Regions from separate parts of the Halomonas halophila genome, predicted to be linked through region 2. Evidence: predicted binding sites of a transcription regulator. Region 2 holds the regulator's gene; each other region holds the start of a gene.
The links. Region 2 encodes PhoB, which activates phosphate uptake and scavenging genes when phosphate is short. Its sites were predicted from a motif close to TGTCATANNNNTGTCANA; they were not measured.
Positions count from the first base shown of each region.

Region 1: elbB (isoprenoid biosynthesis glyoxalase ElbB) is a predicted target of PhoB. The motif match lies at 4,498-4,515, and genes of this name have one in related genera.
Region 3: ugpB (sn-glycerol-3-phosphate ABC transporter substrate-binding protein UgpB) is a predicted target of PhoB. The motif match lies at 3,792-3,809, and genes of this name have one in related genera.
Region 4: QWG60_RS06630 (PstS family phosphate ABC transporter substrate-binding protein) is a predicted target of PhoB. The motif match lies at 2,552-2,569, and genes of this name have one in related genera.

Region 1 is NZ_CP129121.1:3,052,869-3,060,178, reverse strand. It holds gene folM (dihydromonapterin reductase) at 1-249, shown strand, start outside; gene QWG60_RS14370 (hypothetical protein) at 321-449, shown strand; gene QWG60_RS14365 (hypothetical protein) at 539-685, shown strand; gene QWG60_RS14360 (hypothetical protein) at 808-972, shown strand; gene QWG60_RS14355 (3-deoxy-7-phosphoheptulonate synthase) at 979-2,049, shown strand; gene ppk1 (polyphosphate kinase 1) at 2,123-4,255, opposite strand; gene elbB (isoprenoid biosynthesis glyoxalase ElbB) at 4,667-5,326, shown strand; gene tatC (twin-arginine translocase subunit TatC) at 5,438-6,214, opposite strand; gene tatB (Sec-independent protein translocase protein TatB) at 6,211-6,624, opposite strand; gene tatA (Sec-independent protein translocase subunit TatA) at 6,631-6,885, opposite strand; gene QWG60_RS14325 (phosphoribosyl-ATP diphosphatase) at 7,073-7,310, opposite strand, start outside.
Region 2 is NZ_CP129121.1:3,486,234-3,493,543, reverse strand. It holds gene pstA (phosphate ABC transporter permease PstA) at 1-275, shown strand, start outside; gene pstB (phosphate ABC transporter ATP-binding protein PstB) at 304-1,116, shown strand; gene phoU (phosphate signaling complex protein PhoU) at 1,141-1,869, shown strand; gene cysZ (sulfate transporter CysZ) at 1,953-2,693, shown strand; gene phoR (phosphate regulon sensor histidine kinase PhoR) at 2,778-4,091, opposite strand; gene phoB (phosphate regulon transcriptional regulator PhoB) at 4,093-4,782, opposite strand; gene ubiA (4-hydroxybenzoate octaprenyltransferase) at 4,907-5,800, opposite strand; gene QWG60_RS16455 (chorismate--pyruvate lyase family protein) at 5,854-6,330, opposite strand; gene QWG60_RS16450 (FAD-dependent oxidoreductase) at 6,468-7,310, shown strand, end outside.
Region 3 is NZ_CP129121.1:2,496,328-2,503,637, reverse strand. It holds gene QWG60_RS11735 (sn-glycerol-3-phosphate import ATP-binding protein UgpC) at 1-548, opposite strand, end outside; gene ugpE (sn-glycerol-3-phosphate ABC transporter permease UgpE) at 577-1,422, opposite strand; gene ugpA (sn-glycerol-3-phosphate ABC transporter permease UgpA) at 1,439-2,314, opposite strand; gene ugpB (sn-glycerol-3-phosphate ABC transporter substrate-binding protein UgpB) at 2,392-3,708, opposite strand; gene QWG60_RS11715 (hypothetical protein) at 3,939-4,523, shown strand; gene azu (azurin) at 4,563-5,036, opposite strand; gene QWG60_RS11705 (NADPH:quinone reductase) at 5,206-6,183, shown strand; gene QWG60_RS11700 (MurR/RpiR family transcriptional regulator) at 6,292-7,209, opposite strand.
Region 4 is NZ_CP129121.1:1,441,340-1,448,649, forward strand. It holds gene QWG60_RS06615 (STAS domain-containing protein) at 1-70, shown strand, start outside; gene tal (transaldolase) at 209-1,147, opposite strand; gene QWG60_RS06625 (Bcr/CflA family multidrug efflux MFS transporter) at 1,278-2,462, shown strand; gene QWG60_RS06630 (PstS family phosphate ABC transporter substrate-binding protein) at 2,631-3,644, shown strand; gene pstC (phosphate ABC transporter permease subunit PstC) at 3,759-5,015, shown strand; gene pstA (phosphate ABC transporter permease PstA) at 5,034-6,200, shown strand; gene pstB (phosphate ABC transporter ATP-binding protein PstB) at 6,294-7,076, shown strand; gene QWG60_RS06650 (arsenate reductase ArsC) at 7,204-7,310, shown strand, end outside.

The DNA of each region.
Region 1 (7,310 bases), 430 kb from region 2:
CTCGAGAACCTGACGCTGTCGTTCGCTGCCATGTACGCGCCGTCGATCCAGGTCAACGCCATCGCCCCGGCGATGATCATGCTCAACGAGGACGACGACGAGGCCTACGCCGAGAAGGCTCGGGCCAAGTCGGCGATGGGGCTGATCCCGGGGCCGGGCGTGATCCATCAGAGCCTGCGTTACCTGCTGGATAACCGCTACGTGACGGGCATCACCCTGCCGGTCGACGGCGGACGGCATCTTCGCTAGTGGGTCGGCTCGCCGATCCGGCGAGCAGCGCCTAGACTGGCGATAGCCGCCGACGATGCGAGGAGGGGCCCATGGCGCAGCATGACGATGACGTCAAGGACGACAGCGGGCTGCTGTCCGTCTTCCTGGGGCTGGTGGTGCTGATCGGCATGAGCGGCCTGCCGGGTACCATCGCCTGGATCCGGCTCGCCACCGGCTGAGCCTTGCCATCCGGCCCGGGAGCGGGCAGGATGGAGTCTGATATTCAGGATCACCCTCACGCGAACCGTCGCGAAACATCGAGAGTCCCATGACACCGAGCCTGTCCCTGATCCCGCGCCGCCCGATGACCGCCTTCCCGGCGGCGATGGCCCGTGGTCACGAGACCGTCGTCGGTGACGCCTATTATTGGCAGGGCTATTGGTTTAGCGCCGGCGTGCCGGCGGCCGTGTCCTGATCGTACAGGACGACGCCGCGAGGCACGCCCGCCCAGGGTTGCCTCCGAGACTCAGAACCCCCGGACGGCAGCCCCGCCCGGGGGTTCTGCGTTTCTGGTATTCAACACTCGAGGAGAGTTTCATGACCGCATTCGATCGCCACCACGCCGAGTTCCGCATCCTGGGCCGGGACTATTACGGCTATGGCTGGCGATTTATCGACGAGCGGTCGGCTCAGTGCGCCACCTCCGACCGTGGGCTTGCCGGTGGCATGACCTTGTCCCGACCTTCACGCTCACGGAGTTGATGCCCCATGAATGCCCCCGTTTCCCTCGCCACCACCGCTGAATCCGCCCCGGTCCGCCGCACCGCCAACCCGCTGCCCACGCCGGCGGAGCTCCACCACGCCCTGCCGCTCGAGCCGGCCCTGGCCCGGCGCATCGAGGGTCAGCGCCAGGCCATCCGCGATATCCTGGCCGGGCGTGACGACCGCCTGCTGGTGGTCGTCGGGCCCTGTTCGATCCACGATCCCGAGTCTGCCCTCGAGTACGCCCGCCGCCTGGTCGAGCTGGCGCCGCGGGTCGAGGATCGCCTGCTGCCGGTGATGCGGGTCTACGTCGAAAAGCCGCGCACCACCGTCGGCTGGAAGGGGCTGGCCTACGACCCGGACCTGGACGGCAGCGGCGACTTGGCTCGCGGCCTCGAGCTCTCCCGCTCGCTGATGCGCGAGATCGCCGGGCTCGGCCTGCCGGTGGCCACCGAGCTGCTGCAGCCGATGCTGGCGCCCTACCTTGACGACTTGTTGAGCTGGGTGGCGATCGGCGCCCGCACCACCGAGTCCCAGCTGCATCGTGAGCTGGCCAGCGGCCTGGAGGCGGTGGTCGGCTTCAAGAACGCCACCAGCGGCGACCTGCAGGTGGCGGTCGACGCCATGCGCGCCGCCGCCCATCCGCACCAGCACTTCGCCATGGGGCCCGACGGTCGCCCCGAGGTGTGCGAGACACCCGGCAATTCGCATACCCATGCGGTGCTGCGCGGCGGCCACGGCGAGCCCAACTTCCGCGCTCCCCAGGTGGCGGCGGCGCGCCGGACCCTCGAGGACGCCGGCCAGAATCCGCGGCTGATAGTCGACTGCAGCCATGCCAACGCGCAGAAGGATCATCGCCGCCAGAGCGAGGTGATGCTCGACGTGCTCAACCAGCGGCTGGCGGGCGACGGCTCGCTGATGGGACTGATGCTGGAGAGCCACCTCCACGAGGGCAAGCAGCCGCTGGTGCCGGGCGCGCTGCGCCACGGGGTCTCGGTCACCGATGCCTGCATCGGCTGGGACACCACCGAGCATCTGCTGACCACGGCTGCGGAGAAGCTGCGCGAGACCGTCTGACCGGCATGGCCGTCGCGGAAACGAAGACGCCCCGCCATTGGCGGGGCGTCTTGCGTCGGGCGGCCTCCAGCCGTCAGGCGTGGGCGGCGTAGGCGTAGAGCAGCGTCTCCTGGGCGCTGATCGGTGCGGCGTCGCCGGGCGCCTGCTTGACGTAGGTGCCGTCGGGCTGCAGCAGCCAGCTCTGGCAGTTGTCGACCAGGTAGGTCTCCAGGTCCTTGCGCACCTGGGCCGCGAGTTTCTTGTCAAGCAGCGGGAAGCAGGTCTCGACCCGGTGGAACATGTTGCGGGCCATGAAGTCCGCGCTGGAGCCCCAGGTCTCGGGCTTGCCGTCGTTGTGGAAGTGGAACACACGGGTGTGCTCCAGGAAGCGGCCGATGATCGAGCGCACCCGGATGGTCTCGGAGATGCCGGGCAGGCCGGGGCGCAGGCAGCACATGCCGCGGATGATCAGGTCGCACTCCACGCCGGCCTGGGAGGCCCGGTAGAGGGCCTGGATCAGCTTGGGCTCGGTGAGCGAGTTGCACTTGATGATCAGATGGGCGCGCTTTCCCTTGCGGGCAAATTCCGCCTCGCGGTCGATCATTGCCACGATGCGCTCGTGAAGGGTGAAGGGCGCATGCAGCAGCTTCTCGATCTGGCGCGCCCGGCCCATGCCCGAGAGCTGCTGGAAGACCTTGTGCACGTCCGCGCACAGCACCGGGTTGGCGGTCAGCAGGCTGTAGTCGGTGTAGAGCTTGGCGGTCTTGGAGTGGTAGTTGCCGGTGCCCAGGTGGGCATAGTGGCGCAGCTGGCCCTTCTCGCGCCGCACGATGTGCATCATCTTGGCGTGGGTCTTGTAGGCCATCACGCCGTAGATGACGATGGCGCCGGCCTCCTGCAGGCGCGAGGCCAGGGCCAGGTTGTCGGCCTCGTCGAAACGCGCCCGCAGCTCGATCACCACCGTGACTTCCTTGCCGTTGCCGGCGGCCTCCACCAGGGCGTTGACGATGGGGGAGTCGGCGCCGGTGCGGTAAAGGGTCTGCTTGATGGCCAGCACCTCGGGGTCTCGGGCGGCCTCGCGCAGCATTTCCTCCACCGGGGAGAAGGAGTGGAAGGGATGGTGCAGCAGGATGTCCTGCTCGGCCATGGCCTGCAGCACGCTGTCGCGCTTGCGCAGCGCCTTGGGCAGGCCGGGCGTGAAGGCGCGATAGCACAGTTCCGGGCGCTCCACCTCGCCCAGCACCGACATCATGCGGGTCAGGTTCACCGGGCCGTTGACCCGGTAGAGATCGGCCTCCTCGAGCTTGAACAGCTTGAGCAGGAACTCGGTCAGCTCGTCGGGACAGTTGTTGGCGACCTCGAGACGCACGCCGCTGCCGTAGCGGCGCGAGAGCAGCTCGCCGCGCAGCGCCGAGGCCAGGTCGGAGACGTCCTCGGGGTCCACCGAGAGGTCGGCGTTGCGGGTCAGACGGAACTGGTAGCAGCCGTTCACCTTCATGCCGGGGAACACTTCCTCGGCGTGGGCGTGAATCATCGACGACAGGAAGACGTATTCGGTGAAGCCTTCCTCGCAGAGCTCGTCGGGCAGGGCGATCACCCGGGGCAGCGAGCGCGGGGCGGGCAGGATGGCCAGGCCGCCCTCGCGGCCGAAGGCGTCCTTGCCCTCGAGCTCGACGATGAAGTTGAGGCTCTTGTTGACCAGGCGCGGGAAGGGGTGCGAGGGATCGAGGCCGATGGGGCTGATCACCGGCATGATCTCGCTTTCGAAGTAGTCCTTGACCCAGGCGCGCTGGGCCTCGTTCCAGTCGCCGCGGCGGCGGAAGCGCAGGCCCTGGCCCTCGAGGGCGGGCAGCAGGGTGTCGTTGAGGATGCGGTACTGGCGATCGACCTGTTCGTGGGCGATCTGCGAGATCTCGCTCAGTATCGAGCGCGGCGAGCGACCGTCGGCGCCGGAGGAGGCGTCGCCGACCATGATCTGGTTCTTCAGGCCGGCCACGCGAATCTCGAAGAACTCGTCCATGTTCGAGGAGAAGATCAGCAGGAACATCAACCGGTTGAGCAGCGGATGCGCCTCGTCCAGGGCCTGCTCCAGCACCCGCACGTTGAACTGCAGATGGGAGAGCTCGCGGTTGAAGTAGAGGCCGGGATCGGCGAGGTCGGCCTCGGGGTCCGGCAACGCCTTGGGCTTGATCCCTGTGCGGGTCTGGTTGATGCGCGGTGTGGGCATCTCGCTCTGGAGCTCGCCTGTCGCGGCGGGCTCGGAGGTGACCGAGGTGTCGGGGTTACGTGAATCGTCCATGGAAGTACCCTGTCGTCGGCCCGCGGGCGGCCGCGTCGCTCGTCGGGCGTTATCGTTCATGATGCCGTCCTGCCCGTGGCGCCGGGAGGCGTCGCGCATCGTCTGTTGCCGGAGACGATCAGGGGCAGGCGGGGCCGGGCTCGGCCGCCGTGGCAAGTCTGGTGCCAATAAATGACAAAATGATGACAGTCGTCCGGTAGCAGGACTCTCTCGAGTATATCAGCGCGCCCCGGCGCCGAAAGACGCGTCTTGTCGCGCTACCGGCGACTCTCTAAAGTGGTGACTTCATGTTCATCGGCCCCGTCGACGACCGGCGGGGGGCGCACAAGGAGACGCATAATGAGCAAGCAGGTGGCGGTCATTCTGTCGGGATGCGGTGTTCAGGATGGCTCGGAGATCTACGAGACCACCCTGACCCTGTTGCGTCTGGACCAGCTGGGCATCGGCTATCGCTGCTTCGCCCCCGACATCGACCAGAGCGACGTGATCGACCATCGCAGTGGCGAGGCGGTCGAGGAGCGGCGCAGCGTGCTGGTCGAATCGGCGCGCCTGGCGCGCGGCGAGATCTCTCCGCTGGCCGAGCTGGAGGCCGACGAGTTCGACGCCGTCATCCTGCCAGGCGGCTTCGGTGCGGCCAAGAATCTCTCCAACTTCGCCGAGGCGGGCGCCGACATGGTGATCCATGAGGGGCTGGTGGACGTGCTGGGCGAGTTCCACGAGGACCGCAAGCCGATCGGCCTGATGTGCATCGCGCCGGTGATGGTGCCGCGGCTGCTGGGGCCGGGCATTGCCGTCACCATCGGCCACGATCCGGGCGTGGCGGGCGCCATCAGCAGCATGGGCGGCCTGCATCGCAGCTGTGGCGTGGAGGACATCGTGGTCGACTTCGAACATCGCGTGGTGACCACGCCGGCCTACATGATCGCCACCCGCCTGGGCGAGGCGGCCACCGGTATCTTCAAGCTGGTGGATCGCATCGACGAGCTGATGGACCTGTGACCCGGCTGCGCCGGAAGCGGTAAGCCGTGAGCTTCAAGCGGGAAGAAAAACACCCCCGGGCCGAGGCCTGGGGGTGTTGCGTCTCTGCATGGCTAAACAGCGTCCAGCGGCTTATGCGTCATCCTCGCCTTCGGCTTGCCGCTCGCGCTTGCGACGCACCAGCCGGCCGAACAGCAGGCCGACCTCGTAGAGCAGATACATCGGCACCGCCAGCAGGCTCTGGGAGACCACGTCCGGCGGGGTCATCAGCATGCCGATCACGAAGCAGCCCAGTACCACGTAGGGGCGCTTCTTCGACAGGCTCTCCACCGTGGTCGCCCCGCTCAGGATCAGCAGGAAGGTGGCGATCGGGATCTCGAAGGCCACGCCGAAGGCGAAGAACAGCTTGAGCACGAAGTTGAGGTACTGGTTGATGTCGGTCATCACCGCCACGTCCTCCGGCCCGGTCTGGGTGAAGAACTGGAACAGCAGCGGGAAGACCACGTAGTAGGCGAAGGCGGCCCCGGCATAGAACAGCGCCACGCTGGAGGCCAGCAGCGGCAGCGCCAGGGCCTTCTCGTTGTCGTACAGCCCCGGGGCGATGAAGGCCCAGGCCTGGTGCAGCACGAAGGGCACGGCGATGAACACCGCCACCACCAGGGTCAGCTTGAAGGGTGCCAGGAACGGCGAGGCCACCTCGGTGGCGATCATCCGCGAGCCTTCCGGCAGCAGCGCCATCAACGGCTGGGCGACGAAGGCGTAGATGTCGTTGGCGAAGGCGTAGAGGCCGAGGAAGATCACGAGTATCGCGATCACCGCGCGCAGCAGCCGCGAGCGCAGCTCGATCAGGTGCTCGATCAGCGGGGCCTGCGCCTGTCCGGGGCCCTGGGAATCGTCGGTTTGGCTCATCGGGAAGAGGCGTCCTCGTGGGCGTCGGCGTCGGAATCATCGGCCTGCCGGCGAACGCGCCCCAGGGCGTCGTCGAGGCGACGCTCGGGCGAGGCCTCGGCGTGTTCCTCGGGGGTGGCGCCGGCGCGGCGATCGCCCTGATCGGCGGGCGTTTCCACCGAGCGTTCGACGTCGCGCTTGACCCGGTTGATGCCCTCGTCGAGCTTCTTCTGCTGCTCGTTGAGCTTCTGGCGCAGCTCCTCCGCCTCGAGCTGGGCGTTGATCTCGCGCTGCATGCCGGAGACCGTGCGCTTGATGCGGCCGATCCACAGCCCGGTGGTGCGGGCGGCCTTGGGCAGGCGCTCGGGACCCAGCACCAGCAGCCCCACCACGCCGATGAACAGGAGTTCGAGAAAGCCGATGTCGAACATGGCGGCTTACTTGCGCTCTTCCGATTCCTCGGCCTTGCGCTCGGCGTGGACGTCGTAGGTCCGGCCCTCGTCGTCGTGGCGCACCTGGGCCTGGGACTTGTCGCTATCGTCGCTCTTCTCTTCCTCGCCCATGGCCTTCTTGAAGCCCTTGACCGCGCCGCCCAGATCGCCGCCGACGTTGCGCAGCTTCTTGGTGCCGAAGATCAGGATGATGATGCCGAGGACGATCAGGAGTTGCCAGATACTGATGCCGCCTAACATAGGGAATACCTCAGGTTGGGGCGCCGGGAGCCCGGCGTCGGTGTCTAGGTTCTGTACGAAAACTGTCTGCGCTCGTCCATACGGTGTTAAAAATCGGCTCTAAGTACTCATTTACACCGCGTAAACTCCGTCTTCTCGTCGATTTTTGCCTTGTCTGGCCATCGCTCGCCGACTTTTCGTCCAAAACCTAACGTGGCCGCGCGGCCTTCTCGTCGTGGCCGGACAGGCCGAAGCGGCGAGACAGCTCGTCGAGGACCTCGCGATGGCTCAGCCCCATGTGCGACAGCATCACCAGGCTGTGGAACCACAGGTCGGTCGTCTCGGCGACCAGCGCCTGACGGGCCGCCTCGTCGCCTCGCTCGGCGTCCTTGGCCGCGAGCAGCGTCTCGGTGGCTTCCTCGCCGACTTTCTCGAGTATCTTGTTC
Region 2 (7,310 bases):
AGGTGGCCCCCTTGATGCTGGTCGGCGTGGCCAAGCTCGCGCCCCAGGTGCCGCTGGACGGCGACTTCCCCTTCCTTCACCTTGAAAGGAAGTTCATGCATCTGGGCTATCACATCTTCGATACCGCCTTCCACAGCAACGATGTCCAGGCGGCAATGCCGCTGGTCTATGCCACGGCGCTGCTGCTGGTACTGGTGATCCTGGTGCTTAACCTGACTGCAATATTTCTGCGCCATCATCTGAGATCACGCCACGGTAGCCTCTCGCGTCTCTGAGGCCGGCCGTGGTGCCAAGGGGTATGTAATGCCGGTCAAGCAGGACCCGGCTCCGCGGCACGGAGCCTTCATCGATTTCGCGCCCGAGGCCTCCTGCCTGGAGATCTCGGGCTTCGGGCTGCGCTACGGCGACAAGCCGGCGCTGCGCGACCTCAGCCTGCGGGTGCCGCGTCATCGGGTCACCGCCTTCATCGGGCCCTCGGGCTGCGGCAAGTCGACCCTGCTGCGCGCCCTCAACCGCCTGCACGACCTCAACGAGGACGTGCGGCGGGAGGGCGAGATTCGGCTCGAGGGCCAGGAGATCCATGCCCCCGAGGTGGCGGTGGCCGAGCTGCGCCGGCGGGTCGGCATGGTGTTCCAGGCGCCGAACCCCTTCCCGATGTCGATCTACGACAACGTGGCGTTCGGGCTGCGGCTGCAGGGCGGGCTGCGCAAGCGGCGTATCGACGACATCGTCGAGTGGTCACTGCGCTCGGCGGCGCTGTGGGAAGAGGTCAAGGATCGCCTCCAGGCCTCGGCCTGGGCGCTGTCCGGCGGCCAGCAGCAGCGCCTGGTGATCGCCCGGACCCTGGCGGTGGAGCCCGAGGTGCTGCTGCTCGACGAGCCGGCCTCGGCCCTGGACCCGATCTCGACGCTCAAGGTCGAGGAGCTGATCCGCAACCTGAAGTCGAGCCTGACCCTGGTGCTGGTCACCCACAACATGCAGCAGGCGGCACGGGTCTCGGATTTCACCGCCTTCCTGCAGGGCGGCGAACTGGTGGAGTACGCCCCCACCGATACCCTGTTCACCAATCCGCGCCTCGCGCGCACCGAGAACTACATTACCGGACGCATGGCCTGACGCCAGCGCCCTCAGGAGAGTCTCATGGACATCACCAGCGATATCCACAGCCAGCACATCTCGCGGCAGTTCAATCATGAGCTCGAGGAGCTCAAGACCCACCTGATGGCCATGGGCGGTCTGGTCGAGAAGCAGGTACAGGACGCCGTCCGTGCCCTGCTCGACAGCGATTCCGCCCTGGCCGAGCGAGTGGTCGACAACGATCGCGCCGTCAACGACATGCAGATCAAGATCGACGACGAGTGCACCCAGATCCTGGCCCGCCGTCAGCCGGCGGCCTCCGACCTGCGCCTGGTGCTGGCGGTGATCCGCGCCGCCTCCGACCTGGAGCGCATCGGCGACGAGGCCAGCAAGATCGCCCGCAACGCCCTGGAGCTGGTCGAGAGCCAGAACGGCAGCCGCGGCTTCGTCGAGGTACGCGTGATCAGCGAGCACGTGCGCAAGATGATGCGCGACGCCCTGACCGCCTTTGCCCGCTTCGACACCGAGATGGCGCTCAAGGTGGTCCAGGAGGACGAGCAGGTCGACAACGAGTACAAGAGCGCCATGCGCTCGCTGATGACCTTCATGATGGAAGACGCCCGGGTGATATCCCCGGTACTCGGCATCATGTGGATCCTGCGCGCCCTGGAGCGGATCGGCGATCACTCCAACAACCTGGCCGAATACGTGGTCTATCTGGTCAAGGGGCTCGACATCCGCCACACGGCCCCGGATGATCTCGACGACGAGGTGCGCGGCGACGAGGGCTGAACCCCGCTCGACCGCTACCGTCAAAGAAGCGGCCGTCGCCCCTGGCGACGGCCGCCGTCGTCGTGATGGAGGAAATGACACCGATGCTGGATGCCTTCTCGGCGCTGTCCCGGGGAACCCGCCTGGTCTACACCCCCGGCCTGCGCCGCTACGTGTTCCTGCCGATACTGGCCAACCTGGTGGTCTACGCTGCCATGCTGAGCTACGTGCTGACCCACTTCGGCGGCTGGCTCGACGGCTGGATGGCCATGGTGCCGGGCTGGCTCGACTGGCTGTCGTGGCTGATCTGGCCGCTGTTCGTGCTCAGCCTGGGGCTGATCGTGTTCTTCAGCTTCACCCTGGTGACCCAGCTGATCGCCGCGCCCTTCTACGGCCTGCTGGCCGAGAAGGTCGAGCGCGAGGTGACCGGCCGGCCGCCGTTGGACGACCGTGGCCTGGCACGCACCGCCATCGATGCCCTGGGCCGTGAACTGGTCAAGCTGGGCTACATCCTGCCGCGCATGGCGCTGCTGTTCGTGATCGGCTGGATCCCGGTGATCAACCTGGTCGCCCCGCTGCTGTGGCTGCTGTTCTCGGCCTGGATGATGGCGGTCACCTACCTCGACTATCCCATGGACAACAACAAGGTGACCTTCGCCGACATGCGCCGCCGGCTGGCCGCGCGCCGCTGGCCGACGCTCACCTACGGCGGCTGGGTGATGCTGATCACCTGGCTGCCGCTGGCCAACCTGTTCCTGCTGCCCGGTGCCGTGGCCGGCGCGGTGCTGATGTGGGAAGACCACTACCGGGCGCTGACGCCCGATGCTGCCCCGGCGAGGCGCTGATGCCCGCGCCCCGGGCAGGCGTCGTGATCACGTGACATCCCTCCGCCCGGCCTGCGTCGGGCGGAGTGGCGTCCGGGGACGGGATCAAGCGCGCCGCGAAGCCGGCGCGGCGTCGGTGAGGCGGGCGGCGGGGAAGATGCAGCGGAAGGTGGCGCCCTCGCCGAGCCGGGAGTCGATCTCCAGCTGGGCGTCGTGGCGCAGCAGCACGTGCTTGACGATGGCCAGCCCCAGGCCGGTGCCACCGGTGGCGGTGCTGCGGCCCTTGTCGACCCGGTAGAAGCGCTCGGTCAGGCGCGGGATGTGCAGCGGATCGATGCCCTCGCCGTCGTCCTCCACCTCCAGGCAGGCGCCGTCGCCCCAGGGGCGCCAGCGCAGCACGATGCGGCTGCCCTCGCCGGCATAGCGCACGGCATTGAAGGCCAGGTTGGAAACGGTGCTGTGCAGCTCCTTCTCCGAGCCGAGCAGGCCGCGGGGCTCCTCGACCGCCACCTCCAGCTGGTGGTGGCCCTCGGACAGCGCCTCGGCGTCGCGCCGCACGGCCTCGAGCAGGCTGGTGGGGTCGATGCGGATGTCGTCGTGGCCGCCCTGGTCGTTCTCCAGCCGCGACAGCAGCAGCAGGTCGTTGACCAGGTTCTGCATGCGCTTGGTCTGGCTCTGCATCTGGCCGATGCCTCGGCCCAGGCGCTCGGGCAGCATCTCGGCCATGTCGCCGTAGGTCTCGAGGTAGCCCGCCAGCACGGTGAGCGGGGTGCGCAGCTCGTGGGACACGTTGGCCACGAAGTCGCGGCGCATCTGCTCCAGGCGGTGCAGGCGGGTGATGTCGCGGGCCATCACCAGGCGCTCGTCGTCGCCGTAGAGGGTGATCTGGAACTGCAGGATGAGGTTCTCGTCGATCGGCGAGCACAGCGTCAGCGGCTCGCGATAGTCCCGGGCGTGGAAGTAGTCGACGAAGCTTGGGTCGCGCATCAGGTTGGTGATGTGCTGGCCGCGATCATGGGCCGGCTTGAGGCCCAGCATGCGTTCGGCGGCGCTGTTCCACCACTCCATGTCGCCGTGGCGGTCGAGCATCACCACGCTGTCGCGCATCGCCTCCGAGGACTCCTGGATACGGCTCAGGGTGTCGCGCAGCCGGCGCTGGGTGAGGCGCTGGCCCTTCTGGTAGCGGTAGAGGCGATCGAACAGCTCGCCCCACAGGCCGGAGGCCGAGGGCGGCTCGTCATGGGGATGATGGGTCAGCCATTCCTGCAGGGCGTGCAGCTGGCGCAGCTGGTAGAAGAGATAGAGGGCGAGCCCCACGGCGATGCCGGTGCCGCTGAAGCCGAAGGGCCAGCCGACCAGGGCGCCGGCGCCCACCAGGGCACCCAGCCGCCACCATTCGCGTCGCCACAGCCGGCCCACGTCAGCCCTTGGCGGAGAAGCGGTAGCCGGTCCCGCGCACGGTCTGGATCAGCTGCTGGTGCGGCTCGCCCAGCGCCTTGCGCAGGCGGCGGATGTGCACGTCCACGGTGCGCTCCTCGACGTAGACGTTGCCGCCCCAGACCTGATCGAGCAGCTGGCCGCGGGTATAGGCGCGCTCCTGGTGGGTCATGAAGAACTGCAGCAGGCGGTACTCGGTGGGGCCGATCTCCAGCGACTGGCCGTCGATGCTGACCCGGTGGCTGACCGGGTCGAGCATCAGGCCCTCGACCTGCACCGGCTCCTCGACGCCGCGCGGCGTGGCGCGGCGCAGCACCGCCTTGAGGCGCGCCACCAGCTCGCGGGGCGAGAAGGGCTTGGTGATGTAGTCGTCGGCCCCGGATTCGAGGCCCTGGATCTTGTTGTCCTCTTCGCCCTTGGCGGTGAGCATGATGATCGGCAGTTCCGAGGTGCCTTCCTCGCGCTTCAGGCGGCGGGCGAGCTCGACGCCGCTGGTGCCGGGCATCATCCAGTCCAGCAGCACCAGGTCGGGCTGGTGATCGACGACCATGGCGTGGGCGCTCTGGGCATTGTCCGCCTCGAGGACGCGATAGTCGGCCATCTCCAGCGCCACGGCGATCATCTCGCGGATGGGCGCTTCATCATCGACGATCAGTACGGTCTTGGCGGTCATCCCGGGGCCTCATGGTCGAGATCAGTGACATATTGGTGACGATGACAGCATGTCCTTGTGACAATACCGTGACAGTCACCGCCTGTCGCCCCCGCTTAGCCCTGCCGTTCGACCCCGTCCGGCATCACCCGCCGGCGGCCGGCCACAGCGACAGCGCGATGCCGGCGAACGCCAGCAGCCCCGACCAATGGTTGTTGAGGAAGGCCTGGAAGCAGCGATCGCGATCGCGATGGCGGATCAGCCGCTGCTGGTGGACGAAGGTGGCGGCCATCGCGGCCAGGCCGACCCAGAAGAAGCCGCCCAGGCCGAGGCGTTCGCCGGCCCAGGCCAGCAGGGCCAGCGTGGCCAGCTGCAAAAGGCCGATGATCAGCCGGTCGGCACGGCCGAACAGCACCGCGGTGGACTTGATGCCGATGCGCAGGTCGTCGTCGCGGTCGACCATGGCGTACTCGGTGTCGTAGGCCACGGTCCACAGCACGTTGGCGGCGAACAGCAGCCAGGCCTCCAGCGGCACCTGGCCGAGCACCGCGCCGAAGGCCATGGGAATGGCCCACGAGAAGGCCGCCCCCAGCACCACCTGGGGCAGGTGGGTGTAGCGCTTCATGAAGGGGTAGACGAAGGCCAGGATCACGCCGCCCACCGACAGCATCACGGTGAAGGCGTTGGTGAAACACACCAGCACGAAGGCCGCCAGCACCAGGCCGGCGAACAGCGCCTTGGCCTCGCCTTCGCCGATGCGTCCGGTGGCCAGCGGACGCGACTTCGTCCGCTTCACGTGGCCGTCGAAGTGGCGGTCGGCGTAGTCGTTGACCACGCAGCCCGCGGCCCGCATCAGGTAGACCCCGGCGACGAAGATCAGCAGCAGCCGGCGCTCGGGAACGCCCTCGGCCGCCGTCCACAGCGCCCACAGCGTCGGCCACATCAGCAGCCAGGTGCCGATGGGGCGGTCGAGGCGGGTCAGTTGCAGGAAGTCGGGCAGCCGGTCCAGCCCCTTGGGGCGCATCAGGGAACGTTCCATGTGGGTCTCTCGGTTGAATCGGACGACACGGGTTTCGGGCGATGCCTGGGAGCCTATCGCGCCGGCAGGGCCAGGTCATCCGCCATGTCGTCGAGGAAGAACTCCTGGACCAGCACCGCGAAGCGGCCGTGGCGCAGCACCGAGCGTCGGCCCCAGGGGCCCGGGGCGTCGTGGAAGGGGGCCGGGTCGGCGCTGACCTCGATGGGGCCGCGCTCGAGGCCGGGCTGGCGGAACAGCCAGTGACCCAGCGAGCGCTCGCCGAGGCCCGCCAGCCGCTGGCCACGGAGGCCGTGAAGCGGGGCCACCGAGCGCGCCATCACCCAGGGCCGGTCGTCGAGGCACAGCGCGACCTCGCGCCGCCAGGCCAGGCGGCCCGGCGCCATGCCCAGTGCCAGGGCCTCGTCGCGCCGCGGCCGGCCCAGGCGCTGGTCGAGCAGCCTGACCCGGAAGCGGCGCGGCGCGCCGGCCTCGATCAGCCGACGGGTCAGCGAGTCCCGTGAGGCGACCCAACGCCACCAGGCCGGGCTCATGGCGGGGCGGGCCGCCGCCAGGGGGCGCCATCGGGGAGCGAGGGCCGGACCGTGATTCACTGCGCTACTCCGCGTCCAATGCAAAGGGCGGCTAGTGTACCATGTCGGGCCGTCGCGCCCCTGCAGCGAGGAGCCCCATGAGCGCACCCCTGACCATCATCGGCTCCGGCATGGCCGGGCTGGGCCTGGCGCGCCAGGTCCGGACCCGGCAGCCCGAGCGCCCCATCACCCTGATCACCGCCGACGGCGGCGAGGACTACTCCAAGCCGCTGCTCTCCACCGGCTTCGCCAAGCGCCTGCCGCCGGATCGCCTGGCCTCGCGCAGCGCGCTTGAGGCGGCCGACCAGCTCGGTGTGACGATGCGCACGCACACCCGGGTCGAGGCCATCGATCCGGCCGCGTACACCCTGACCCTCGGCGCCGAGCGGCTGCCCTGGGGCGAGCTGGTGCTGGCCACCGGCGCGGCCCCGGCGCCGCCCTTCGCTATTCCCGAGGCGCTGGCCGGCCGGGTCCATACCGTCAACGATCTCGACGACTACCGTGCCTTCCACGCCGCCCTGGCGGCGCTCGATCGCCCGGCGCGGGTCGCCGTGGTCGGCATCGGCCTGGTGGGCTGCGAGTTCGCCAACGACCTGGCCGCCGGCGGTCATGCGGTCGAGCTGATCGCCCCGGAGTCGGCGCCGCTGCCGCGGCTGCTGCCCGAGCCGCTGGGGCGGGCGCTGGGCGAGGCCTTCGTCGAGGCCGGCATCGCCCTGCACACCGGGCGCATGGTCGACCTGCTTTCGCCCGAGGGCGAGCGGGTGGCGCTGGGCCTGGACGACGGCACCGCCCTCGAGGCCGACCTGGTGCTGGTGGCCACCGGCCTGCGGCCCCGCACCGCGCTGGCCGAGGCGGCCGGGCTTGCCGTGGGGCCGGCCGGGATTCTCGTCGACCGCCATCTGGCGACCTCGGCGCCCGGCATCCATGCGCTGGGCGACGTG
Region 3 (7,310 bases), 990 kb from region 2:
CGCTTCTGCAGGCGGCGGATCTCGAGGCGCATTTGCACGCGCAGCTTGGCGTCGAGGTTCGACAGCGGCTCGTCGAACAGGAACACCCGGGGCTCGCGGACGATGGCGCGGCCCATGGCCACCCGCTGGCGCTGGCCGCCGGAAAGCTGTTTCGGGCGCCGGTCGAGCAGGTCCTCGAGACCGATCAGGCGCGCCGTTTCCTCCACCTTGCGGCGGCGCTCGGCCTTGGGTACGCCGCGGTTCTTCAGCGCGTAGGCCATGTTGTCGGCCACGCTCATGTGCGGGTAGAGGGCGTAGTTCTGGAACACCATGGCGATGTCGCGCTGGGCGGGCTCCAGGTCGTTCACCCGGCGGTCGTCGATGACGAGCTCGCCGTCGCTGATCGATTCCAGCCCGGCGAGCATCCGCAGCAGGGTGGACTTGCCGCAGCCCGAGGGGCCGACCACCACGATCAGCTCGCCGTCGACGATCTCGAGGTCGGCGCCGTGCAGGGCCGTGAAACCGTTGGGGTAGGTCTTGCGCAGGGCGCTCAGGCGAAGCGTGGCCATAGGCGTCTCTCGTGTCCGTTGGAGTGTGTCATTTCTCGGCGTCGACCAGGCCCTTCACGAAGTAGCGCTGCATCAGCACGATCACCGCCACCGGCGGCAGCATGGCCAGCAGGGCGGTGGCCATGACCGTCTGCCAGGGCACCAGGTTGTCGGCCGAGGAGAGCAGGCGCTTGAGGCTGACCACGATGGTCATGTGATCGGATTCGGTGGTGATCAGCAGCGGCCAGAGATACTGGTTCCAGCCATAGAGGAACATGATCACGAACAGGGCGGCGATGTTGGTCGTCGACAGTGGCAGCAGGATGTCCTTGAGGAAGCGCCAGGGGCCGGCGCCGTCGACCCGGGCGGCCTCGAGCAGCTCCGGCGGCACGGTGAGGTAGAACTGCCGGAACAGGAAGGTCGCCGTGGCGCTGGCGATCAGCGGCAGGATCAGCCCCACGTAGGAGTTCAGCAGTCCCAGATCGGCCGCCACCTTGTAGGTGGGCATGATGCGCACCTCCACCGGCAGCATCAGGGTGATGAAGATCAGCCAGAAGCACAGCCGACGCAGCGGAAAGCGGAAGAACACGATGGCGTAGGCGGCCAGGATGGCGATGGCGATCTTGCCGAGGGCGATGCCCAGCGCCATGACCGTGGAATTGAGCAGCAGCCGAGTGACGTCGGTACCCAGCCGGCCGACCGGCTCGGTGAGCACGGCGCGGAAGTTGTCGAGGCCCTCGGAGCCGAACCACAGCGGCGCGGTGCCGGTATACAGCGAGGCCTGGTCGTGGGTGGCTGCGGTGATGGCCAGCCACACCGGCAGGCAGAAGGCGATCAGGGCCAGGATCAGCAGCGCGTGGCTGGCGATGTCCAGGCCGCGGCGGCGGTAGCGCATGGGCGTCTCTCCGGTGTCAGTACTGAACCCTGCGCTCGAGGTAGCGGAACTGCAGCAGGGTGAGCAGGCCCACCAGCCCCATCAGCAGCACCGACTGGGCGGCACTGGAGCCCAGGTCGTAGCCGATGAAGCCGTCCTCGAAGACCTTGTAGACCAGGGTGCGCGTAGCACCGCCGGGGCCGCCGGCGGTGGTGGCGTCGATGGTGCCGAAGGTCTCGAAGAAGGCGTAGACGCTGTTCATCACCAGCAGGAAGAAGCTGGTCGGCGACAGCAGCGGGAAGGTGATGGTCCAGAAGCGCCGCCAGGGGCCGGCGCCGTCGATGGCGGCGGCCTCCAGCAGGCTCCTGGGAATCGCCTGCAGGCCGGCCAGGAAGAACACGAAGTTGTAGCTCATCTGCTTCCAGATCGAGGCCATCACCACCAGCGCCATGGCCTGGCCGCCGTTGAGCTGGTGGTTCCAGTCGATGTCGAGCGCGCCGAGCCCGGCGCTGATCAGGCCGAGCTCCGGGTCGAGCATGAAGCCCCACAGCACGCCGGCCACCGCGGGCGCCACCGCATAGGGCCAGATCAGCAGCGCCTTGTAGGCGCCGGCCCCCTTGATCACCCGGTCGGCGAGCACCGCCAGCAGCAGCGCCAGCGCCATGGCGCCCAGCGCCACGCCGGCACTGAAGGTCACGGTGATGCCCAGCGCCCGGTAGTACTCCGCCGAGGCCAGCACCCGCGCGAAGTTCTCGAAGGCGACGAAGGTGCGGCCGAGGCCGAAGGGATCCTCGACGTAGAAGGCCTGAAGCATGGCCTGGGCGGCGGGCCAGAAGAAGAAGATCGCCACGACGGCCAGCTGCGGGGCGAGCAGCAGCCAGGGCGTGACGCGGTGTCGCTGGAAGGTCGCCATGGTCGTTTATCGCTGGAGAGGAAAAGGGCCGGCACGCCAGGGCGGCGTGCCGGCACGGGGCGGAGGCGGAGGGCGGATCAGCCGTTGGCCTGCTGGAAGCGCTCCAGCAGCGCGTTGCCGCGGCGCACGGCCTCGCTCAGGCCGTCCTGGGCGCTCACGTCGCCGTTGAAGATGCGCTCCAGCTGCTCCTCGATGACGTCGCGGATCTGCGGCATGTTGCCCAGGCGCAGGCCCTTGGAGTTGGCCGTGGGCGTGACGCCGGTCATCTGCTCGATGGCCACGGCGCTGCCCGGGTTCTGCTCGTAGAAGCCCTGCTGCTGGCCGAGCTCGTAGGCCGCCTGGGTGATCGGCAGATAGCCGGAGAACTGGTGCCAGTCGGCCTGGACCTCGGCGGAAGAGAGATAGTCGAAGAAGCGCGCCACGCCCTGATAGACCTCGTCGCTCTTGCCGGCCAGCACCCAAAGCGAGGCGCCGCCGATGATGCTGTTCTGCGGCGTGTCGACCAGGTCGCTGTCGTAGGGCAGCGGGGCGACGGAGAAGTCGAAGTCCTCGGCGTTGGCGCGCACGCCTGCCAGCGAGGCGGAGGACGCCATCAGCATGGCGCAGCGGCCGGTGTAGAAGGCCGGGGCGGCATCGTCGAAGCGGCCGCCGTAGTCGAAGCGGCCGTCCTGCTGCCAGTCGGCCAGGCGCTGGATGTGATCGACGGCGGCGGTGTCGTCGATGCTCAGGCGGGCCTCGAGCCCGCCGAAGCCGTTCTGCTCGGTGGCGAAGGGCAGGTCGTTGCGCGCCGAGAAGTTCTCGAGCTGGATCCAGGACGGCCAGGTGGTGGTCATGCCGCACTCGGCGGCGCCGGAGTCGACGATTCGGCCCAGGGTCTCGCCGAGCCCCTGCCAGGTGGTCGGCACCGCGTCCACGCCGGCCTCGTCGAGGATGTCGCGGTTGACGTAGACCACCGGCGTCGAGGAATTGAAGGGCATGGACAGCATGCGGCCGTCGGCGTCGGTGTAGTAGCCGGTCACGGCGGGCAGAAAGGCGCCGGGGTCGACGTCCTGGCCCGACTCGCTCATCAGCTCGTGGACCGGCACGATGGCGCCCTCGGCGTTCATCATGGTGGCGGTGCCGACCTCGTAGATCTGCACGATGGCCGGCGCCTCGCCGGCGCGGAAGGCGGCGATGGCGCCGGTCATGGTCTCCGAGTAGTTGCCACGGAAGGACGGCTCGACCACATAGTCGTCCTGGGAGGCGTTGAAGTCGGCGGCGATCTCGTCGACCTTGTTGCCCAGTTCGCCGCCCATGGCGTGCCACCAGGCGATCTCGGTGGCCCCGTGGGCGGACAGCGACAGGCCGGCGGCGGCCATTCCCAGGGTCAGTGCTCCAGCGTACAGGCGTGGCATCGGAATCTCCTTGTCCATCGAGTCTTGGCTGAGAGAAGGCCCGGGCCGTGCATGCGCCGACGGCCTGCGAGCGACAAATACATTAGGAAAACTCGATGACAGCCCCGTGACCGTTTGCCTGCCCGAGGTCGAGCGGGGCGAGAGCGAAGGGCGCGTCTATGCTAGGCTGCGCGCTTTCAGGCTCGGTCGGGCCGGGCATCGAAGGCAGCCATGAAGGAGAGCCGGAAGCGATGAAAGTGGTGCATATCAAGAACGCGGCCCAGCGTGAGGCCTGTCTGGCGCGGCTGTGCGCCGAGGCCTATGGCCAGGACGCCGGCATCGCCCCGCTGGTGACCTTCGCCGGGGTGACGGGCGTGCTGTTTCCGCAGGAGGCCGCACGTCTGCTGGCGCTGGCCGACGATCAAGGGAAGCCGCTGGCGCTGGCGCTGCTGGCGCTGGACGAATCCGGTGAGGGCATGACCGTCATGCAGCTGGCGGATCTCGACACCGAGACGGTGAAGGCGCCGTCGATGCGGCTGGTGGGCGAGCTGGCGATGCGCGCGCCGCTGCGCGTGGACGCCACCGACGAGACGCAGGAAGCCCGCTTCCGCGAGGCCGGCATCGAGCGCTGGTTCAGCGGCAAGGCGGGCGTACGCATCGGGCTGTCGAAGCGTCATCCGGCCACCGGGCTCGATGACCTTCCGCGCACGCTGACGGTGGACGAGCAGGGCGTGGTGCAGTCGTTCAAGCGCGACCGGGCGCAGTTCGACGACTACAAACAGCGCTTCGTGAAGGGGCTCGAGAGCTTTCCCGCCACCCTGTCGGCGCGTCACTGAGGCGAGAAGCGCGCCGCCGGGCGGCGGCGCGCGGCAGGATCACCCTTCGACGGAGAAGGTGCCCTTCATCAGGCTGGAATGGCCGGGGAAGGAGCAGAAGAAGGTCAGGTCGCGACCGGCCAGGCCCTCGGTAGAGAAGGTGACGCTGGTGCTTTCGCCGCCGCCGATGACGTCGGTGGCGGCCAGCACGCGGTCGTCGTCCGCCGGCAGATAGTCGCTCTCGAGGCCGGTGCCCATGCCGGCCTGGGCCACGCCCTGAACGTCGGACGTCTCGGTGAGCACCCAGTTGTGGCCCATCACGTTGGCCTGCATCTGGCCGGTGTGCTCCAGCGTCACGGTGACCTCGTCGCAGCTGGCCGGCACGCTCATGGCGTCCTGGTTGAACTGCATCTGGTCGTTGCCCTCGATGGTCAGCTGGCACTGTTCGCCGTCCTGGGCCATGGCGGGGGCGGCGGTCAGGGTCGCGGCCAGGGCGGTGGCGGCGAGCAACCAGGTAGCGTTGGTAGCTTTCATAGCGGCATTCTTCCTGTCGTCACTTTGGTGATGTTTCTGTATACACTTTTGCATTCTTCGCCGAGCCTTCCAGGGCTGTCAAGCCCTGTCGGTCGCGGGGACGCTTGACCGCACGGTAAGGTAGCGTTTGACTGACGGTTCCTTCATTAGCGGTTTAAGGGTATCCAACATGGCCAAGCGCATCCAGTTCGCCCGCACCGGCGGGCCCGAGGTCCTCGAGCTCGTCGATGTCACGCCCGCCGAGCCGGGCCCCGGCGAGGTGCGGGTCCGCCATCAGGCGGTGGGCCTGAACTTCATCGACATCTATTTCCGCACCGGGCTGTATCCGGCGCCGGCGTTGCCGTCGGGGCTCGGTACCGAGGGCGCGGGCGTCGTCGAGGCGGTGGGCGAAGGCGTCGAGCACCTGGCGGTGGGCGATCGCGTGGCCTATGCCCAGGGCCCGCTGGGCGCCTACGCCGAGAGCCACGTGCTGCCGGCGGAGAAGGTAGTGACGCTGCCCGACGGCATCGATGCCGAGACCGCGGCGGCGGCCATGCTCAAGGGCCTGACCGTGCAGTACCTGCTGCGCCAGACCTATCCGCTCCAGGGGGGCGAGACGATTCTCTTCCACGCCGCGGCCGGCGGCGTCGGCTCCATTGCCTGCCAGTGGGCGAAGGCACTGGGCGTGAAGCTGATCGGTACGGTGAGCTCGCCGGAGAAGGCGGCGCTGGCCGAGAAGAACGGCGCCTGGGCGACCATCGACACCACCCGCGAGGACGTGGTGGAGCGGGTTCGCGAGCTGACCGGGGGCGCCATGTGCGACGTGGTCTATGATTCGGTGGGCAAGGACACTTGGGAGACCTCGCTGGACTGTCTGAAGAAGCGTGGCCTGATGGTCAGCTTCGGCAATGCCTCGGGCCCGGTGGAGGGCGTCAACATCGGCATTCTCAACCAGAAGGGGTCGCTGTTCGTGACCCGCCCGAGCCTCAACGGCTATGCCGATACCCGCGAGCGACTGGAAGCGATGGCCGCCGACCTGTTCGCTCGGATCGAAAGCGGCGAGGTCAGCATCGACATCGGTCAACGCTATCCGCTCGCCGAGGCCGCCGAGGCCCAGGAGGCGCTGGCAGGCCGCAAGACCACCGGCTCGACCGTGCTTATCCCGTAGGCGTCTGCGCTTCTGACGACGGCCCCGCGTCCGGAGAGACGCGGGGCCGTCGTCGTTCTGGGGAGAGCGTGTGGGGAGAACGTGCGGGGAGAGCGTGCGAAGAGAGCGCTACAGCGCGTCGCCGAGCTCGTCGATCATCCGCTCGCGGCGCTCGAGCGAGGCCAGCCCGTCTTCACCCAGCAGGCGTGCCGCCTCGCTCAGCAGCCCCTCGGCCAGCAGCATGAAGGCGCACATGGCGTTGCTGAAGAACAGGCTTTGATTGGGCACCGCGAAGCGCTCACTGGCGGCGCGGGCCAGCGGCGAGCTGGCGGCATCGGTCAGCGCGATCACCGGCACGCCCTGGCGGGCCGCCACCCGGGCCGAGGTCAGCACGCTCGGCGTATAGGGGAAGGCGCTGATCACCACCAGCACGTCGTTGTCGTCGAGCCGGGCCAGGGCGTCCGCGATGCCGTGGCCGGCGGCGTCCAGCGCAGCGGCGTCGGGGCGCAGCATGCCGAGTCCGTAGGCCATGAACGAGGCCAACGAGGCGAACTGGCGACGGCCGTGAATCCGCACCCGCCGGGCCTCCGCCAGCCGCCGTGCGGCACGGGTGAAGGCCTCGCCGTCCATTCCCGCCACCAGGTCGCCGAGGTTGGCGCTCTCCTGGCGGCCCAGCCGGGTCAGCCGGCCGAGGGCGTCGTCGTCCTGTTCGCCCTCCAGCAGCCGCGAGACCTGATCGCTGTAGAAGTGCGTTCTTTCGGTGACGTGGCGGCGGAACACCGCCTGCAGGCCGGCGAAGCCCTCGAAGTCCAGCCGCTGGGCCAGCCGCGAGAGCGTCGAGGGGCTGACGCCGAGGCGCTCCGCCAGATCGCTGATCGACGACACCGCGGCCTGCTGGGGCATGCCGACCAGCGCCGAGAGCACCTGCCGCGATCGCTTGCCCAGGCGCAGCTCGGCGTCTCCCGCCTCGAGGTCGGCGAGCAGGCGCTCGAGGTCGGCGAGGGTATCGAGGCGTGCGTCCGGTCGAGAAGGCGAGGCGGCGGTCATGAAGGGCGTGGGCTCCGGTTCGCTGGCGAGTAAGGGCAGGGCATTGTAGCGGCCGCGGCAACTGGCGTCAGGGTGGTATGGCACTTATTGCAAATATCTTT
Region 4 (7,310 bases), 1.5 Mb from region 2:
CAACCGCGAGCAGTTCCAGCCGCTGGTGGAGATGCTCGAGGATCACAAGGACGAGACGCCGGGCGCCTGAGCCAAGCGGGCATGGTATGGGGCCAGAAACGCCGCGCCTGGCCGGAATGAAGGAAGGCCGGAATGAAGAAGGGGGAGGCGCCGAACGACGCCTCCCCCTTCGCGTTGCGAGGGCTGCCGGCACGACGCCGGCCGGCGATCAGCCCTGGCGCAGCTCGCCCAGCAGCGTCTCCAGCTTGCGCTGGTCGGCCATGAACTTGCGGATGCCCTCGGCCAGCTTCTCGGTGGCCATGGCGTCCTCGTTCAGTGCCCAGCGGAAGTCGGCCTCGTTCTGGGGCTCCGGGGTGCGGGTCTCGGCGTCCAGCGGGGTGAGGCAGCGCGTCAGCGTGCCCTGGCTCTGTTCCAGCTCTTCGAGCAGGGCCGGCGAGATGGTCAGGCGGTCGCAGCCGGCCAGCGCGGTGATCTCGCCGCTGTTGCGGAAGCTGGCGCCCATCACGATGGTCTCGTAGCCGTGGCCCTTGAAGTGTTCGTAGATGCGCTTGACCGACTGCACGCCCGGGTCGCGGTCGCCGCTGAAGTCGGCGTCCGGCTGCTGGGTCTTGTGCCAGTCGAGGATGCGGCCGACGAAAGGGGAGATCAGGGTCACGCCGGCATCGGCACAGGCGCGGGCCTGGTCGAAGTTGAACATCAGCGTCAGGTTGGTGTGGATGCCTTCTCGCTCCAGTATCTGGGCGGCATTGATGCCCTCCCAGGTGGCGGCGAGCTTGATCAGGATCCGCGACGGGTCGACACCGTGACGCTGGTAACGGTCGATCAGCGAGCGGGCCCGGTCCAGCGAGGCCTGGGTGTCGAAGGAGAGTCGCGCGCTGACTTCGGTGGACACGTAGCCGGGCACCAGGGCGCTGATCTCGCTGCCGATGTCGACTGCCACGGCGTCGAGGGCATCGTCGATATCGGTGGCCTGGCGGGCGATCTCGGCCAACCGGGCGCGGCGGCCCTCCTGCTGGGCGGCCTGAAGGATCAGTGAGGGGTTGGTGGTCGCATCGGTGGGCTGGAAGCGGCGGATCGCCTCGATGTCGCCGGTGTCGGCGACCACCGTGGTCATGCCTTTGAGTTGCGTCAGCAGGTCGTCTGCCATGGGTCCTGAGTCCTCCGTGTGTCGAACCTTCACTCTAACAAGCGCGGGAAAGGGAAAACAGGCGCGTCCAGCATCGGCCAGTGAGGTGCGTTATCATTAGCGTCCTTTTGGCATGCTTCTAGGAGGTCGCTTGACCCTCAGCGCTCGACGTGTGGCCCTGCTGGTGGCCACCAATACCGCCCTGGCGCCCTTCGCCATCGACGCCTATCTGCCGGCGATGCCGGCACTGGCCGAGGCAGTGGGGGCGAGCGTCCATCACACCGAACTGTCGATCAGCCTGTTCCTGTTCGGCTTTGCCTTCGGCCAGCTGTTCGGCGGGCCGCTGTCCGATCGCCTGGGGCGCCGCCCGGTGCTGCTGGTCGGCCTGGTGATCTTCCTGCTGGCCAGCCTGATGATCATGCGGGTCGAGAGCCTCGGCGAGCTGCTGACCTGGCGCTTCGTCCAGGCCCTGGGCGGCGGCGCCTGCGTGGTCAATTCCGCGGCCATCGTGCGCGACTGCTTCAGCGGGCGCGAGGCGGCCAAGGTGATGTCGACCATGGCCATGATCCTGATGCTGGCGCCGCTGGTGGCGCCGGCGGTGGGCAGTGGCCTGTTCTACCTGGCCGACTGGTGGCTGATCTTCGCCTTCCTGGCGGCCTATGCCGCCTTTCTGCTGTGGCTGATGGGCACCCGGCTGCCGGAGACCCGGCCGGTCGATGCGCCGATCGCCTCGGCCGGTCAGGTGCTGCGCAACTACGGGAGCGTGCTGCGCCACCGTGAGGCCATGGGCTACGTGCTGTCGGTGGCCTCGACCTTCTCGGGCATGTTCGCCTTCATCACCGCCTCGCCGTTCCTCTACATGACTCACTATGGGGTCTCGCCGGCGATCTATCCGGTGGTGTTCGGCGCCAACGTGGTGGTCATGGCCTTTTCCAACCGCATCAACATCCGCCTGCTGCGTCATCGCACGCCCCAGCAGAACATGCGCCTGGGGCTCGGCGTACAGTTGTGCGTGGCGCTGTCCCTGGTGATGCTGGTGGCCACCGGGCTGGATTCGCTGGCCACGGTGGTGCCGCTGATCATGCTGTTCATGGGCATGGTCGGGCTGATCACGCCCAATGCCATGGCCTCGATGCTCGAGCACTTCAGTCATATGAGCGCTACCGCCACGGCGCTGCTGGGCTGCATCCAGTTCACCTGCGGCGCCCTGGCCGGGGTGGTGGTCAGTGCCTTCGAGGTCGACAGCGCCTGGCCCATGGTGCTGACCATGCTCACGGTGTCGCTGATCGGCAACCTGGCCCTGCGCGCGCTGGCCGGTCGCGCCGCCCTCCACTGAGTCCCGTTCCTGCCCGCTCCGACGACCGGCCCCGCCTGCGGGGCCGGTGTCACCCTCCGCCGATGCCGATGTCGGCATCCGAGCTCGCTTGTCATGAAGCTGTCATTTTCGTGGGGCATCTTGTGTGTCGCGAAAGGATGATCACTTCCCCGAACAGGAGCTCTCTCCATGAACCGCATCCTCAAGACCACCGCCATCGCTGCCGCCGTCATGGGCGTCGTCGGTGTCGCCCAGGCCCGCGATCAGGTGCGCATCGTTGGTTCCAGCACCGTCTACCCGTTCGCCAGCTACGTGGCCGAGGAGTTCGGTGCCACCACCGACTACCCGACGCCGGTCATCGAGTCCACTGGTTCCGGCGGCGGTCTGCGCCTGTTCTGTAACGGTGTCGGCGAAGGCACCCCGGACATCACCAACGCCTCGCGTCGCATGAAGCCCTCCGAGTTCGAGCGCTGCGCCGAGAACGGTGTGACCGACATCACCGAGGCCTTCGTCGGCTATGACGGCATCGCCTTCGCCCAGTCCGCTCAGAACGACGAGATGAACGTCAGCCGCGAACAGCTGTTCCTGGCCCTGGCCGCTCAGGTGCCGGTCGATGGCGAGCTGGTCGACAATCCCTACACCCAGTGGAGCGACATCGACGCCTCGCTGCCGGAGCGCGACATCGCCGTCTACGGTCCGCCCACCACTTCCGGTACCCGCGATGCCTTCGAGGAGCTGGTGATGGAAGCCGTCTCCGAGGAGATGGAGGCCTACGGCGGTGAGGGTTACACCGACATCCGCGCCGACGGCGCCTACATCGATGCCGGCGAGAACGACAACCTGATCGTCCAGCGCCTGACCGAGAACACCGCCGCCTTCGGCATCTTCGGCTACTCCTTCCTCGAGGAAAACGCCGACAGCGTGATGGGCTCCCACATCGACGGCGTGGCGCCGACCCCGGACGCCATCGGCAGCGGCGAGTACCCGGTGTCCCGCTCGCTGTTCTTCTACGTGAAGAACCAGCACGCCGACGAGGTCCCGGCCATGAACGAGTACGCCAACATGTTCATGAGCGAGCAGATGATCGGTGATCTGGGCTATCTCAAGGGCATCGGCCTGATCCCGGCGCCGGAAGACATGCGCGCCGAGGCTCGCAGCGCCGTCGAGAACCATGAGGCGCTCGAGCTGGCCGACCTCAAGTAAGAGGCCGGATCTCAGCCCTGTACCGGCCGGCAGCCAGGGGCTGCCGGCCGGCGCACGTTCCGACGGGTCGCCGGCCTTGCCGGCTCCGCGGATCCATTCCGCCGAGAGACAACTATGCAGACCAATCAAATCCTCGCTCTGTTCTGCGGCACCCTGCTGGTGCTGGGTCTGATAGCCTTCTTCCTGGGACGAGCCAAGGCCGCCAGGGTGCGCGCCGCCGGCACGTCCATGCATGCCCAGCCCGACCAGTACGCCTGGTTCAGCGTGCTGTCCACCGCCGGCCCGGCCATCGCCGTGGGCGTGGTGGGAGCCTTCGCCATGCTGCTGCTGGGCGCCGAGATTCCCACGCTCTACCTGCTGGCTGCCAGCCTGGTCGTCGGCTGTGCCGGTCTGGCCATGGGCATCGCCATGGTGCGTCCGGACTTTCACGCGCGTAAGGCCATCGAGAGCGTCATCCGCTTCTTCCTGGCCGGCGCCGCCTTGATCTCGATCTTCACCACCTTCGGGATCCTGATTTCCATCGTGGGAGAGGCCATCCGCTTCTTCCAGATGCAGAGTTTCTGGGACTTCATCACCGGTACTACCTGGAACCCGGGTGCGAGCTTCCTCGAGGCCGCCGGCCGCGCCGAAGAGGGAGCCAGCGCCGCCCAGTTCGGTTCCATCCCGCTGTTTGCCGGCACCTTCATGATCACCGCCATCGCCATGCTGGTGGCGATCCCGGTGGGCCTGCTGTCGGCGATCTACATGGCCGAGTTCGCTCCCCAGCGCGTGCGTACCCTGGCCAAGCCGGTGCTCGAGGTCCTGGCCGGCATCCCCACCGTGGTCTACGGCTTCTTCGCCGCCATCACCGTGGCGCCGCTCATCGTCAGCGTGGCCGGCTTCTTCGGTATCGATGCCTCCTTCAACAACGCCCTGGCGCCCGGGGTGGTGATGGGCATCATGATCATCCCCTTCATCTCCTCGCTGTCCGACGACGTCATCAACTCGGTGCCGGACAGCATGCGCCAGGGCTCGCTGGCGCTGGGCATGACCAAGGGCGAGACCATTCGCGACGTGGTGGTGCCGGCGGCACTGCCGGGCATCATTTCCGCCTCGCTGCTGGCGGTATCCCGGGCGCTGGGCGAGACCATGATCGTGGTCATGGCCGCCGGCATGCGTCCCAACCTCACGGCCAATCCGTTCGAGGACATGACCACGGTGACGGTCCGCATCGTCGCCGCCCTGACCGGTGACCAGGAGTTCGCCAGCGCCGAGACGCTGTCGGCCTTCGCCCTGGGCCTGGTGCTGTTCGTGGTGACCCTGTCGCTGAATCTGGTCTCGGTGATCATGATTCGCCGGTTCCGCGAGAAGTACCGGATCAACAACCTCTAACGCCTTGGAGCCTATCCGATGAGCCAATCCTTCGACGAGATCAGCGCCCAGCTCCGGCGTCGTCACCGCAAGTCCGCGCGCCTGAAGTGGATCTCCATGGGTGCCCTGGGCCTGGCCGGGCTGTTCCTGGTGCTGTTCTTCACCGACATGATGATCAAGGGGCTGCCGGCCTTTCAGCAGGCGCAGGTCCAGGTCGAGGTCGACTACAGCGAGCGGGCCTCCCAGCTGCCGCTGGCCGCCGTCCAGGAGGATGTGCGCCCGCTGGTCAGCCGCGGTTACCTGCGTCTGATCCCCGGTCGCATGGACGACAATCCCGAGCTGCTCGGCACCACCCGCATGGAGTGGGTGCTGGCCGACGGCCAGGTGGACCAGTACCTCAAGGGCCATCACAGCCGGCTGAGCGCCAGCGAGCAGGAGGTGGTGGACCGGCTGCAGGCCGAGGGGCGTGCCGAGCTGCGCTTCAACACCACTTTCTTCTCCAACGGTGACTCCAAGATGCCGGAGCTTGCCGGCATCGCCTCGGCCGCCATGGGCACGGTGCTGACCCTGCTGGTGACGCTGGCGGTGTCCTTCCCGATCGGCGTGATGACCGCGGTGTATCTCGAGGAGTTCGCCCCGGACAACCGCGTCACCCAGCTGATCGAGATCAACATCAACAACCTGGCGGCGATCCCCTCGATCCTGTTCGGTCTGCTGGGTCTGGCGATCTTCATCAACTTCTTCGGCGTGCCGCGGTCCTCGCCGGTGGTCGGTGGCCTGACGCTGGCGCTGATGACCCTGCCGGTGATCATCATCGCCACCCGCACCGCGCTGCGCAGCGTGCCGGATTCCATCCGCCACGCCGCCTTCGGGGTGGGCTGCTCGCGCTGGCAGGTGGTACGCGACCACGTGCTGCCGCTGGCCCTGCCGGGCATCATGACGGGCTCGATCATCGGCCTGGCCCAGGCCATGGGCGAGACCGCGCCGCTGATCATCGTCGGGATGGTGGCCTTCATTCCCGACGTCACCTCGTCCTTTACCGAGGCGGCCACGGTGCTGCCGGCGCAGATCTTCACCTGGGCGGGTGAGCCGGATCGTGCCTTCATCGAGAAGACCTCCGGGGGCATCCTGGTGCTGCTGGCCGTACTGATCACGCTCAACGCCACCGCGGTGGTGCTGCGCAAGAAATTCGAACGTCGCTGGTAAATCCCGCGGCCAGACACAGGATATGCCAAGATGAACATTCAAATTTCCGAGCGGAAGATGGGCCCCATGAGCGGACACAGTGCCGGCGAGCCGGTGGTACGCAACGAGAACGCCAATCACGAGCTGAGCGTGCGGGTGCGCGACCTCAACCTCTGGTACGGCGAGACCCAGGCGCTCAAGAACATCAACGTCGACGTCTTCCAGAAGAACGTCACGGCGCTGATCGGTCCGTCGGGCTGCGGCAAGTCGACCTTCCTGCGCTGCCTCAATCGCATGAACGACCTGATCCCCAGCGTGCGGATCCAGGGCCTGATCTCGATGGACGGCCGCGACGTCAACGAGGCCAAGATGGACGAGGTGGCCCTGCGCCGCCGCGTCGGAATGGTGTTCCAGAAGCCTAACCCCTTCCCCAAGTCGATCTACGACAACATCGCCTATGCGCCGCGCATGCACGACCTGGTGAGCCGCAAGGCCGACGTCGACGAGCTGGTGGAGCGGGCGCTGCGCGACGCCGGCCTGTGGGAAGAGGTCAAGGACAAGCTGCAGGAGCCCGGTACCTCGCTGTCCGGTGGACAGCAGCAGCGCCTGTGCATCGCCCGGGCGATCGCCGTGCAGCCCGAGGTCATCCTGATGGACGAGCCGACCTCGGCCCTGGACCCGATCTCCACGGCGACCATCGAGGACCTGATGGACAAGCTGAAGCAGCAGTTCACCATCATCACCGTGACCCACAACATGCAGCAGGCCGCGCGCGTCGCCGACTACACGGCCTTCTTCCACCTGGGCGAGCTGATCGAGTACAACGATACCCAGACCATGTTCTCCAACCCGGCCACCAAGAAGGCCGAGGACTACATCACCGGGCGCTACGGCTAAGCGGTGCTCGCGTGATCATCCGACGGGGAGGCCTCTGGCCTCCCCGTCTGCGTTATCGTCCTTGTCACAAGGGTGTCATGTGGCTCGACTATATATGGAAATCCATATATATTCGGGAGCCCACGACATGACCAGACGGCGCATCCTCTTCCTGTGCAACGCCAACTCCGCTCGATCGCTGATGGGCGAAGCCCTGCTGCGCCACCTGGCGGGGGACCGGTTCGAGGCGTTCAG